Linked DNA regions of Rhodopseudomonas palustris. The protein of the gene in region 2 interacts with the protein of the main gene of each other region in a pairwise test. Links are inferred from orthologs where the notes say so. Each region holds a gene or a part of one and is shown on either strand. Other genes may lie near its edges.

Region 1 (5,612 bases), 850 kb from region 2 along the record:
ACATCCTGCAGCGCCTGGCGCAGCGATGCCGAGGCCAGCGCAAATTCACGCTCGGCCTTGGCGTGCGACGCAGCGCTGCCGGAGCCGCCGGCTTCTTCCAGATGCGGCGTGTTGCTGGCCTGATCGGGCGCGACGTTGCGCTTGCTCTTGACCTGCCCCTGCACCGGCACCCCGTCGGTCTCCAGAACGCCGGCGAACCGCGAATTCTGCTGCACGCCGAAGGCTTCGCGCATCGATCCGGCGACGATCTGCATCTTGCGCAGATCCTGTGTCGAGAACGACACCAGCATGACGAAGAAACTGACCAGGAGCGCCATCAGGTCCGCGAAGGTGACGAACCAGCCGTGCCCGACGGCATGCCCATCCTCCACCTTCTTCTTGCCGGACGACAGGCGTCCACCACCGCCCTTCATCGGGACGGCTCCGAAATGGTCGGGAGCTGTGACAAGACGGAACCTTCGAAGCGCATGTGCGGATCGCCGCTGATCAAATCCGGCGCCGCGACCCCGCATGTGGTGCAAGGTGATTGCAGAAAGATGCGCTTCGCAGCGACGATCGTTCTATCGGCTGCGGATTACCAAACGGTTTCGTCAGTCTATAACATTCTTTAACCAGAATACGCATCCGCTGCACGCACTGCTCACGACTCGCGAATGGGTTCTCGCTATGACCACCGCTCTTGTCCCTGGCGCCGCCGATGCGCTGCTGTTCGATCTCGGCCGTGTGGTGATCGACTACGATCTGCGACGCACGCTGAAGGCCTGGGCGGTCGAACTCGGCAGCGATCCGCATGCGTTGATGGGCAGCCTCGCGCAGAACGATACTTTCCACCGCTACGAGACCGGGCACGTCACCGATGCGGAATTCTTCGCCGCGGTGCGGACCGCGCTCGGGCTGCAGCTCGACGACGACCAGTTGCGCGAAGGCTGGAACGCGATCTTCATCGGCGAGATGCCGGGCATCGCACCGCTGCTCGATCGCGCCGCCCGGCAGCTTCCGCTGTACGCGCTGTCCAACACCAACGCCGCCCACATCGCGCATTTCTCGGAGCACTACGCCGAATTGCTGATCCACTTCCGCCAGATGTTCCTGTCCTCGCGGATCGGCATGCGCAAGCCGCACGGCGAGACCTACGATTACGTGGTCGAGGCGATCGGCATCGCGCCAGGACGGATTGTGTTCTTCGACGATCTGGCGGAAAACGTCGAAGCCGCGCGCGAGCGTGGGCTGCACGCGGTTCAGGTGCGTTCGAGCGACGACATCGCGCGCACGCTGGATCAGCTCGGATTATAAGCACACGCACCACATCGCCGATCGGACGAGACCTCACGATGACCGATGCCGCCGATCTCGCCTGGGATCATCCTCTTCCGTTCACGCTGCCGATGACGCCCGCACCCGCCGATATCGACGGGCTGAATCACACCAACAACTCGGTCTATGTGCGATGGTGCGACAGCGTCGGATGGGCGCATTCCGAAGCGCTCGGCCTGTCGCTCGCCGATTGGCAGCGGATCGATCGGGCGATGGCGATCCGCCGCGGCGAATATGATTACCTGCTGCCAAGTCATCTCGGCGACGAATTGCTGCTCGGCACCTGGATCTACGGCAGCGACGGCAAGCTGGTGATGGAGCGCCGCTTCCAGCTCATCCGCCCGCGCGACGGCGCCGTCATCATGCGCGGACGCTGGCAGCTCGTCTGCATCGAGCTGAGCAGCGGCAAGCCGCGGCGGCTGCCACCGGAATTCGCCGACGTGTATCTGCCGGTGATGATCAAGGCCGGGGACGCTGAGACCGGCGCAGCAGCGTCACCGCCGGCCTGAACTGCCGACCCCCGTTACTGCGGCAGGTTGCGGCAGTCCATCGAGTACACCAGTTCGCCCTTGGCGGTGCGGCCGATCGGCTGGCACGGCACGTAGCTGCGGGCGGCCGGGGCCACCGCAGGTGCGACCGGAGCGGCGGCCGGTCTAGCCGTTTCGCCGGCGGCCGGTTCGGAGGCCGGAGCCTGCGCCACAGGCGGCTGGGGTGCGGCCCCCGGCGGGCTGTAGTCGCCAGCGTTGAAGGATGGCATCCAGCCTTTGCTGAAGTCGTGGCGCATCGAATACACCGTAACGAACCCGATCGTGCCGACCACGACCATGATCCGCAGGAACCATTTCGGGAAGTCTTCCATCCGCATGCTCCACGTCCGCTCGATGCAGGGCACGTTGGTACAGGTGGATTCGACGGTTCGACAATAATGATTTCGAACGACGCGGCGCGACGCCGCGGCCGCGACGCTGATGTGGCCGGCCTTGCGCCGCCGCCGCGTGCGACCTAAAGCCGGATCGTGACACTTTGATTTGGCCTTGCCTGACAGGGAGTGACCCGATGGCCTTGATGCCGGTCGACGATGCGCTCGCCGCCGTGCTCGCCGGCGCGCAGGGCCTCGACACCGAACTGGTTGCACTCGAGGACGGCCACGGCCGGGTGCTGGCCGAAGACCTCGCCGCACTGCGGACCCAGCCACCGCAGCCGATGTCGGCGATGGACGGCTATGCGGTGCGCGCCGCCGACGTCGCAGCCCCGCCCGCGATCCTGCGGGTGATCGGCGAGATCGCAGCCGGCCGCCCCGAGACGGTAGGGATCGGTGCCGGCGAGGCGCTGCGGATCTTCACCGGCGGCGTGGTGCCGGACGGCGCAGACGCGGTGGTGATCCAGGAGGACACCGAGCGCAACGGCGACCGCGTAACCGTCAACGAAGCCGTCAGGCCCGGCCGCCACATCCGCCCCGCAGGGATCGATTTTCGCGAAGGCGAGATCCTGCTGCATCGCGGCCACCGCCTCAGCGACCGTGACCTCGCGCTCGCCGCCGGCATGAATCACCCGTCGCTGCCGGTGCATCGCCGGCCGCGGCTGGCGATGCTGGCGACGGGCGACGAACTGGTGATGCCGGGAACGACGCCCGGCCCGGGTCAGATCGTCTATTCCAACGGTTACGCGCTGCGCGCCCTGGCGCACGCCGAAGGCGCCGAGGTGATCGATCTCGGCATCGCCGCCGACACGCTGGAGGCGACGCGAGCGGCGATCCGACGAGCGCACGAGCTGGACGCCGACCTTCTGGTCACCACCGGCGGCGCCTCGGCCGGCGACCACGACCTGGTCAAAGGCGCGCTGGAGGCAGAGGGCACCGAAATCTCGTTCTGGAAGATCGCGATGCGTCCCGGCAAGCCGATGATGCACGGCCGTCTCGGAGCGATGCGGGTGATCGGCCTGCCCGGCAATCCGGTGTCGTCCTATGTCTGCGCGGTGCTGTTCATGGTGCCGTTGATCCGCGCGCTGTGCGGCATCAGCCAGCCCGGGCACGTCCGCCAGCCGGCGTTGCTCGGCGCCGACCTCTCCGCCAACGACCAGCGCGAGGACTATTTGCGCGCCACCCTGTCGATCGGCGACGACGGCCGGCCGGTCGCGACCCCGGTCGACAGCCAGGACTCCTCGCTGCTGGCGCGGCTGGCAGCGGCGCAAGCGCTGATCGTCCGGCCGGCCTTCGCGCCGGCTGCACGCGCCGGGTCGCCCTGCCTCATCGTTAAGTTATCGCTGTAGCGACCCGTGAAATCCCCGGGGTTCGATTAAGAGGTTGCGGAACACACCCCGAACAGATAGTGTCCGTTCATGATTTGTTTTCGAGATTCGAGGACGATGATGCTCGGTCCGGGCTTCTGACACGAGCCCAGATGGACTCGAACCGGCCCATCGTCGCCGAATGGGGATTTAGCCGATGCTGACGCGCAAGCAGTTTGAGCTGTTGAAATTCATCAACGAGCGGCTGAAGGAAGCCGGGGTTCCGCCATCTTTCGACGAGATGAAGGACGCGCTCGATCTGCGCTCGAAGTCGGGCATCCACCGGCTGATCACGGCGCTGGAGGAACGCGGCTTCATCCGGCGGCTTCCAAACCGTGCCCGCGCCATCGAAGTAATCAAGCTGCCCGATACCAGCGGCATGCCCGGCAACGCCCGCCGCGGATTCACCCCGAGCGTGATCGAAGGCAATCTCGGCAAGGTCCGCCCCCCGAGTCCGGTGCCGAGCGAGGATGACGGCGATCGCGGCAGCGTCGCGGTCCCGGTGATGGGCCGGATCGCGGCCGGTACCCCGATCGAGGCGCTGCAGACCCGCAGCCACACCGTCAGCGTGCCGGCCGACATGCTCGGCAGCGGCGAGCATTACGCGCTGGAAGTGCGCGGTGACTCGATGGTCGAGGCCGGTATCCTCGACGGCGACATGGCGCTGATCCAGAAGAACGACGTCGCCAACACCGGCGACATCGTGGTGGCGCTGATCGACGAGGAGGAAGCCACGCTGAAGCGCTTCCGCCGCCGCGGCGCGTCGATCGCGCTGGAACCGGCCAACGCCGCCTATGAGGTCCGGATTTTGCCGCCCAATCGCGTCCGCATCCAGGGCAAGCTGATCGGACTGTACCGCAAGTACTGAGGCGACCGCTTCGAACTCCGAGCGCGCCTGCCCCGCCTTGAAGGAGATGCCCGTCTCGGGCGGCAGCTTCAGTCGTCGCCCGCCTGATCCTGCGGCGCCGGGGTCGCATCGACCGCTGGCCGACGCGCGGGAGATCCGGTCGAGACCGCGGCATCCGGCGTCTGTGCCGCAGCAGCCCAGGGACGACTGCTACCGCTCGGCCGCGCCGGTGCGGTGACGAACTGCATCGGATCGGCGGCGCTGCGCCGCAGCGCCATCGCCCCATTGGATTGCAGTTCGTCGCGACCGATCGTGCGCGCCGCGCAGCCCGGCGGCGGCTGTCCTGCGGTCACGATCAACACCGCACGGGCGCAGTCGTCCGCGAGCCCGTCGGGGCGCAGCGACAGCGCCACCAGCCGGCCATCGGCCAGCGCTGTGACGCAGCCGTCGGAATCGCACGACACGCCGGCGCGCAGCGACGCCGCGTCCGGGGGCCGGGCGTCGGCATCGGCGGCGAGCCATTCCTTCAGCCGGAACGCGTCCGCTCCGCTCTGCATCAGATGCAGCCGACCGTCGGCACCACGCACCGCCACCTGCTTGCCATCGCCCGCGATCAGCACCTCCGGCTGCGGCGTCAGCGCCGCCCAGCCGATCGCTGCAATCAGCCCGAGCAACCCGCCCCAGCGCAGCGGCGTGCGCAGCAATCCGATCAGCACCAGGCCGAGCGACGCCACGAGCAGAGGCCCGGCGCCGAATGCGGTGACCCGGCCGACCGCACCGGGCAACGCCGCGACCCACTGGGCCACCACGATCATCCAGTCGATGCCGATCTCCATGATCCGCCAGAACGGCGCATCGAGGCCGAACGGCATCGCGGCGAGGCCGAGCATTCCGGCCGGCATCACGATCGCGGAGACCACCGGCATCGCCACCAGATTGCTGAGCACGCCATAGGGCGTGATGCGGTGGAAGTGATAGGCGCCGTAGGGCATCGTCGCCAGTCCGGCGACCAGCGAGGCGAGCAGCAGCAGCGCGATTTCCCGGCCGCCCCACAGCGCCGCACGCGCCGTCGCCGAACTGTCCGCCTTCGCGAACAACGCCGGCATGCCGACCTGCACCAGTGCGACCAGGCCGAGCGTGGCGGCGAACGACATCTGGAAGCTGG
Region 2 (5,587 bases):
CGGTTGCGGCCGGCGTCGATGCCGGCCAACGTTTTCTCGATGTCGCGCTGGCTCCGTCGGGCCAGACCTTCCGAATGCCTAATCTGGCCGAGGGCATCGCCGAGATCATCGCCCGCCTCGAACGCTCCGGCGTCAGGCGGGTGGTTCTGGAGGCGATCGGTCCCTATGCCGAACCGCTTGTCAAAGCGCTTTCGGTCGCCGGCTTCGAAGTCGGTATCGTCAATCCGCGCCGGATCAAGGCGTTCCGCGAGGCCGAAGGCGGTCGCGCCAAGACCGACAGGCTGGACGCGCGGCTGATTGCGCGCTTCGCTCTGACTATGCCCGAGACCCTGCGCCCCCTGCCCACCGACACCCAACTCGAGCTGAAAGCGTTGTCGCTCCGACGCCGCCAGCTCACCGAGATGATCGCGATGGAGAAGACCCGGATGAAGCAGGTCCGTGGCACGCTCCTGCTCGATAGTCATCGGGCCGCGATCGCCGCGTTGTCGGCGCAGTGCCAAGCCATCGAGGCCGAACTCGCCAGGCGCATCGGCGACGACGCCGAACTCCGCCGCGTCCTTCACATCCTCAAATCGATCCCCGGCATCGGCGAACGGGTGGCCACGCTCCTCATCACCGACCTACCCGAACTCGGCCAGCGCGATCGCAAGGCCATCGCCAGCCTCGCAGGGCTCGCGCCGCACGTCAGCCAATCCGGCGCAGCACCGCCTCGCGCCGCCATCGCCGGCGGACGTCCTTGCGTTCGCGCCGCCCTCTACATGGCCGCCCTGGTCGCCGCCCGCCACCACCCCAAGCTCCGCGACGACTACAACGCCCTTCGCCTGCAAGGAAAACCCGGAAAGGTCGCGCTCATCGCAATCGCCCGAAAACTGCTCGTCACAGCCAACGCACTCGTCAAAGCCGACACGCCATATCAAGGTAAGACCCTTGACACATGAGACAGTCGCCGGGTTCGCTTGCTACGCAAGCGCCCCGGAATGACTCGCGCTTGGGTGGTACGTGTTCAGTCCGACGACTTCTTCTTGGCAGACTTGTTCTTGCCAGACTTGCGCGACGACGATTTGCGGCTAGACGATTTTCGCGCGGTGGATGTTTCGCGCGTGCTGGATGACTTCGACGACTTGCGGCCCGATGACTTCTTCGTCCCGGCCCGCGTGCTGCTGGACTTCGTCGTCCTCTTGGTCGTCTTCTTCGTCGTCTTACGGCCGGACTTAGTGGCCTTCTTGCTCGACGTCTTCGCGGCCTTCTTACCGGTCTTCTTCTTTGGCACCTTCGCGCCTTCGGCGCGGGCTTCCGACAGACCGATCGCGATCGCCTGTTTGCGGCTCTTGACCTTCCTGCTGCCGGAGCCGCCGCTCTTCAGCGTGCCGGCCTTGCGCTTCTTCATCGCGCGGCCGACCTTGGCGGACGCCTTCTTGGAATATTTCCGGGCCATGATCTCCTCCCTACGGAACGAAGATCAATGATGCCGGTCGGCGATGGTTCCTTGGCGGAGCTATCAGTCCTGCGCACCGTCCACAGCCGGTGCGCTGGCGAGCTTCTCGATGACGAACACGATCATCTCGTCGCTGCGTTCACTCGCGGTGATGCGATCGCCGGTCTCGCCGATCAGCACCGGAATATCGATCAGCGCCATCGGATCGGTGCAGCGGACTTCCAACACATCGCCGGGCTGCAAACGCGGCAGCGCCTTGCGGGTCTTGAGCACCGGCAGCGGGCATTTCAGCCCGGTGAGATCGAGAACAGTCTTGGCCATGGCGGCGGACGATGACGAAGCCGCGACGCGCGGTCAATTGCCTTCGGCCTCGTTCTTATTGCCGAGCCGCGCCATGGTGAGCTAACCACGGGCATTGCCGAGTGACGACGTGGCGCGGAGTGCGCAATGGCTGATGTTCGACCACCCGCCGTCATCCTGGCCGGCGGCCTTGCCCGCCGGATGGGCGGCGGCGACAAGCCCCTGCGGTCGATCGCCGGCCGGCCGCTGCTCGCGCATGTGATCGACCGCCTGCAGCCGCAATGCGGCGTGCTGGCGCTCAACGCCAATGGCGATCCGAGCCGGTTCGGCCCGTTCGGCCTGCCGGTGATCGCCGATACGGTGCACGGCCTCCCCGGCCCGCTCGCCGGCGTGCTGGCCGCGATGCAATGGGCCGCGACGGCACAGCCGGACGCGCATCATGTTCTGACCGTGCCGGGCGATTGTCCGTTTCTGCCGCGCGATCTGGTGGCCCGGCTCGATCAGGCCCGACGCGCCGGGAGTGCCGAGATCGCCGTGGCGGCGTCGGGGGGCCATCTGCATCCGGTGATCGCGCTATGGCCGATCGCGCTGCGCGACGCATTGCGAACCGCCCTGATCGACGAGGACATCCGCAAGGTCGAACGCTTCACCGCGCGTTCTCCGCGCGCCGAGGTGGAGTGGCCGGTCACGCCATTCGATCCGTTCTTCAACGCCAACACGCCGGAGGACGTCGCGGAAGCCGAGCGCATCGCCGCTGGCGATCAATAGCAGGACATCTCCCCGTCATTGCGAGCGGAGCGAAGCAATCCAGCCGCGTGCACCGAACTGGATTGCTTCGTCGGCTTCGCCTCCTCGCAATGACGAAGGCGATGTTCGAGGCCTACGGCGTCAGCACCGCGCGGCCGACCAGCTTGCCCTTCTGCAGATCGAGCAGCGCGTCGTAGGCTTGCGGCAAGGTCACCTTGGTGACCGGGATCGGCGACACCTTCTTGGCGCGGACGAGGTCGAGCAATTCCTGCGTCTCGGCAAGATTGCCGACATAGCTGCCCTGGATGGTGATGGCGCGCATCGGGATGAACGGCAGCGCCCATGGCGCGCCGCCGCCGAACAGGCCGACGATCACCAGCTTGCCGCCCTTGGTGAGACAATCGAAGCCGAGCTGCGCGGTCTGCGGATTACCGACCAGATCGAGCGCGCCGCGCACCGGACCTTTGGCGATGGCCGCGATCTGCGCCAGCGCGTCCGGCGATGCCGCGTCGACGGTGCCGAGCGCGCCAGCTTTCTGTGCCGCGTCGCGCTTGGCTGCGTCGATATCGACCATGATGGCGCCCTTGCCGCCCATTGCTTTAAGCAGCTCCAGCGCCATCAGTCCGAGTCCGCCGGCGCCGAAGATCACGATCGGGCTGTCGAGGCAGAAGTCGAGCTTCTTCAGCGCGCTGTAAGTGGTGATGCCGGAGCATGCATAGGGCGCCGCGGTGACCGGATCGAGACCATCGAGGCTGAGCAGATAGCGCGGATGCGGCACGATCAGTTCGTCCGAATAGCCGCCGTCGCAATACACGCCGAGAAACCGCGGTTTCAGGCACATGTTCTCGTCGCCGGCCTTGCAGACGTCGCATTCGCCGCAACCGATCCACGGATACACCAGCGCGACCTCGCCGATCTTGGCGTCCTTGGCATCAGGACCGGCGGCGACGATTTCACCGACGGTCTCGTGCCCCATCGTCAGCGGCAGCGCGACGCCGCGGTCCTGCAGCGACAGCCGCTTCCGGCCGTGGCCGAGTTCATACCCGCCTTCCCATATGTGCAGATCGCTATGGCAGATGCCGGCGGCCTTGACGCGCACCAGCACCTGCGTGCCGGTCAGTTCCGGCGTCGGCCGGTTGTCTTCGCTCAACGGTTTGCCGAAATCGGTGACGCGAAAGCTCCTCATGGCGTAGTCTCCCGAGAGTGTTCTTGTTTATCGCCGAAGCATGCCACGGCGCCGCACGGCCGTCGATGGCCGGCGCAGCTTACGCCGCGTTGCGGAATTCGGCCGAGGTCTGCGCCACCAGCTCGGCGATCGGCACGATGCCGCCGATGCCGGACGCCGAATGGCCTGCGCTCCAGATGTCGCGCCACCGCTTCGGCCGATCCTCGCGTGCGCCGACATCGATGTCCTTGCCGATATCGATGCCGCCGCGCTCCGGCAGATCGTCCGGGTCGAGCCCGGCGGCGACGATCGAGGGCCGCAACATGTTGGTCTGTAGCCCGGTGAACGCTTTGGTGAGCAGGATGTCGTCGGCGCTCGCCTCTACCAGCATCGCCTTGTAGCGCGGGTCGGCGAGGCTCTCTTCGGTGGCGATGAACTTGGTGCCCATGTAGCCGAGATCGCAGCCGAGCGTCATCGCGGCGCGCAGCGCGACGCCGTCGCTGATGCCGCCGGCAAGCACGATCACGCCGTCGAAGAATTGCCGCACCGCACGCACGAAGGCGAACGGATTGAGCCACCCGGTTTGTCCGCCGGCACCGGCGGTGAGCAGCACCAGGCCGTCGACGCCGGCCGCTGCCGCGCGTTCGGCATGACGGATGCTCGCAACGTCGGCCAGCACCATCGCGCCGACATCGTGCAGCGGCGCGATCACCGGCTGCGGCGAGCCGACGCTGGTGATCACCACCTCCGGCCGTTGCTGCAGCAGCAGCTTCAGATCGTCGGCGAGCCGCGCGTTGGAGCGATGCACGATCAGGTTGGGGCACCACGGCGCGGCGCGCCGGCCGCTCGCCTGCTCGTGTGCCGCGATTCGGCGGTTGATCTCGCCGAGCCAGTCACCGAGTTGTTCCGTCGTACGGCAATTCACCGTCGGGAACGATCCGATCACGCCGCTACTACATGCCGCAGCCACTAGATCGACGCCCGATACAAGAAACATTGGTGCCGCAATCAGCGGCAAACTGAGACGATCACCGAAGCGCGCCAGACGGTCGGATGATTTCACGGCAGTTTCCTCCTGCTCTGTTTGCATCGGCAGTGGTCTGCCGTGCTAGTGTCGTTGCCGAACATTGGCACGCCCAATAGCCGATGACAAAGACAAGGGAGACACGACGCCATGACTGCCGAGCTCAACGCTTTTCCGACCGCAAGCACGCAGACATTGCGGGCACTGGCGCGCTATCCGTCGCGCACCGCGTTCGCCTGGCCCGGCGGCAGCTTGAGCTATCGCGGCGCCACCGACATGATCGGCAGTATCCAGAAGGTGTTCATGGGGCTCGGCCTGCCGCCCGGCACGCGGGTCGCGCTGCTTACCGCCAACCGTGCCGAGACCTGGTGCGCCGGCGTCGCGGCGCAGCTCTGCCGCTTCGCCATCACCTGGCTGCATCCGCTCGGCTCGCGCCAGGATCAGCTCGATCAGATCGAGGACTCCGAAGCCGCGGTGCTGATCGTCGACGCTGCGGCTTTTCTGGAGCGCGGCGGCGAGCTTGCCGCCCAGGCGACCGGCCTGCGCCACGTCTTCACCATCGGCCGTGCCGACTACGGACTCGATCTGCTGATCGCGCTGGATCAGGCCGGCAGCGCCACGGCGCGCGACTTTGCGCGGCTCGATGACGTCGCGGTGCTGAACTACACCGGCGGCACCACCGGCAAGTCGAAGGGCGCGCTGCGCCACCATCGCGAGAACGCCGGCTTCGCCAATGCGATCCTGGCCGATTTCGAAATCCCGTTCGATCCCCGCTATCTCACCGTCGCGCCGATCAGCCACGTCGCCGGCACCAAGGTGCTGCCGTCGCTGATCCGCGGCGGCACCATCCACATGATGAAGGGGTTCGATCCCGAAGCGGTACTGCAGACGATCGAGCGCGAGAAGATCAATTTTA

What was found. The genes of interacting proteins can lie anywhere in the genome.
Region 1: the proteins of mobA (region 2) and FLL57_RS09855 interact in binary tests that used the Escherichia coli proteins (3 or more experiments, as listed by UniProt). The link is inferred for Rhodopseudomonas palustris from one-to-one orthologs.

The regions. Positions count from the first base shown.
Region 1 is NZ_CP041387.1:2,149,895-2,155,506, forward strand. The notes cover bases 1,518-4,476. They hold FLL57_RS09855 (molybdopterin molybdotransferase MoeA), read left to right. Parts: upstream 1,518-2,370; coding sequence 2,371-3,582; downstream 3,583-4,476. Other genes in these bases: FLL57_RS09845 (acyl-CoA thioesterase), read left to right, coding at 1,518-1,823; FLL57_RS09850 (hypothetical protein), read right to left, coding at 1,838-2,173; lexA (transcriptional repressor LexA), read left to right, coding at 3,758-4,468. Outside these bases: FLL57_RS09835 (OmpA/MotB family protein), read right to left, coding at 1-413; FLL57_RS09840 (HAD family hydrolase), read left to right, coding at 667-1,293; more of FLL57_RS09845, read left to right, coding at 1,332-1,517; FLL57_RS09865 (ComEC/Rec2 family competence protein), read right to left, coding at 4,537-5,612. UniProt on the Escherichia coli protein: Catalyzes the insertion of molybdate into adenylated molybdopterin with the concomitant release of AMP.
Region 2 is NZ_CP041387.1:2,999,650-3,005,236, forward strand. The notes cover bases 759-3,692. They hold mobA (molybdenum cofactor guanylyltransferase MobA), read left to right. Parts: upstream 759-1,882; coding sequence 1,883-2,503; downstream 2,504-3,692. Other genes in these bases: FLL57_RS13730 (IS110 family transposase), read left to right, coding at 759-938; FLL57_RS23560 (DUF6496 domain-containing protein), read right to left, coding at 1,004-1,435; FLL57_RS13740 (sulfurtransferase TusA family protein), read right to left, coding at 1,499-1,756; FLL57_RS13750 (alcohol dehydrogenase), read right to left, coding at 2,616-3,668. Also shown: more of FLL57_RS13730, read left to right, coding at 1-758; FLL57_RS13755 (NAD(P)H-dependent flavin oxidoreductase), read right to left, coding at 3,748-4,737; FLL57_RS13760 (AMP-binding protein), read left to right, coding at 4,822-5,587. UniProt on the Escherichia coli protein: Transfers a GMP moiety from GTP to Mo-molybdopterin (Mo-MPT) cofactor (Moco or molybdenum cofactor) to form Mo-molybdopterin guanine dinucleotide (Mo-MGD) cofactor.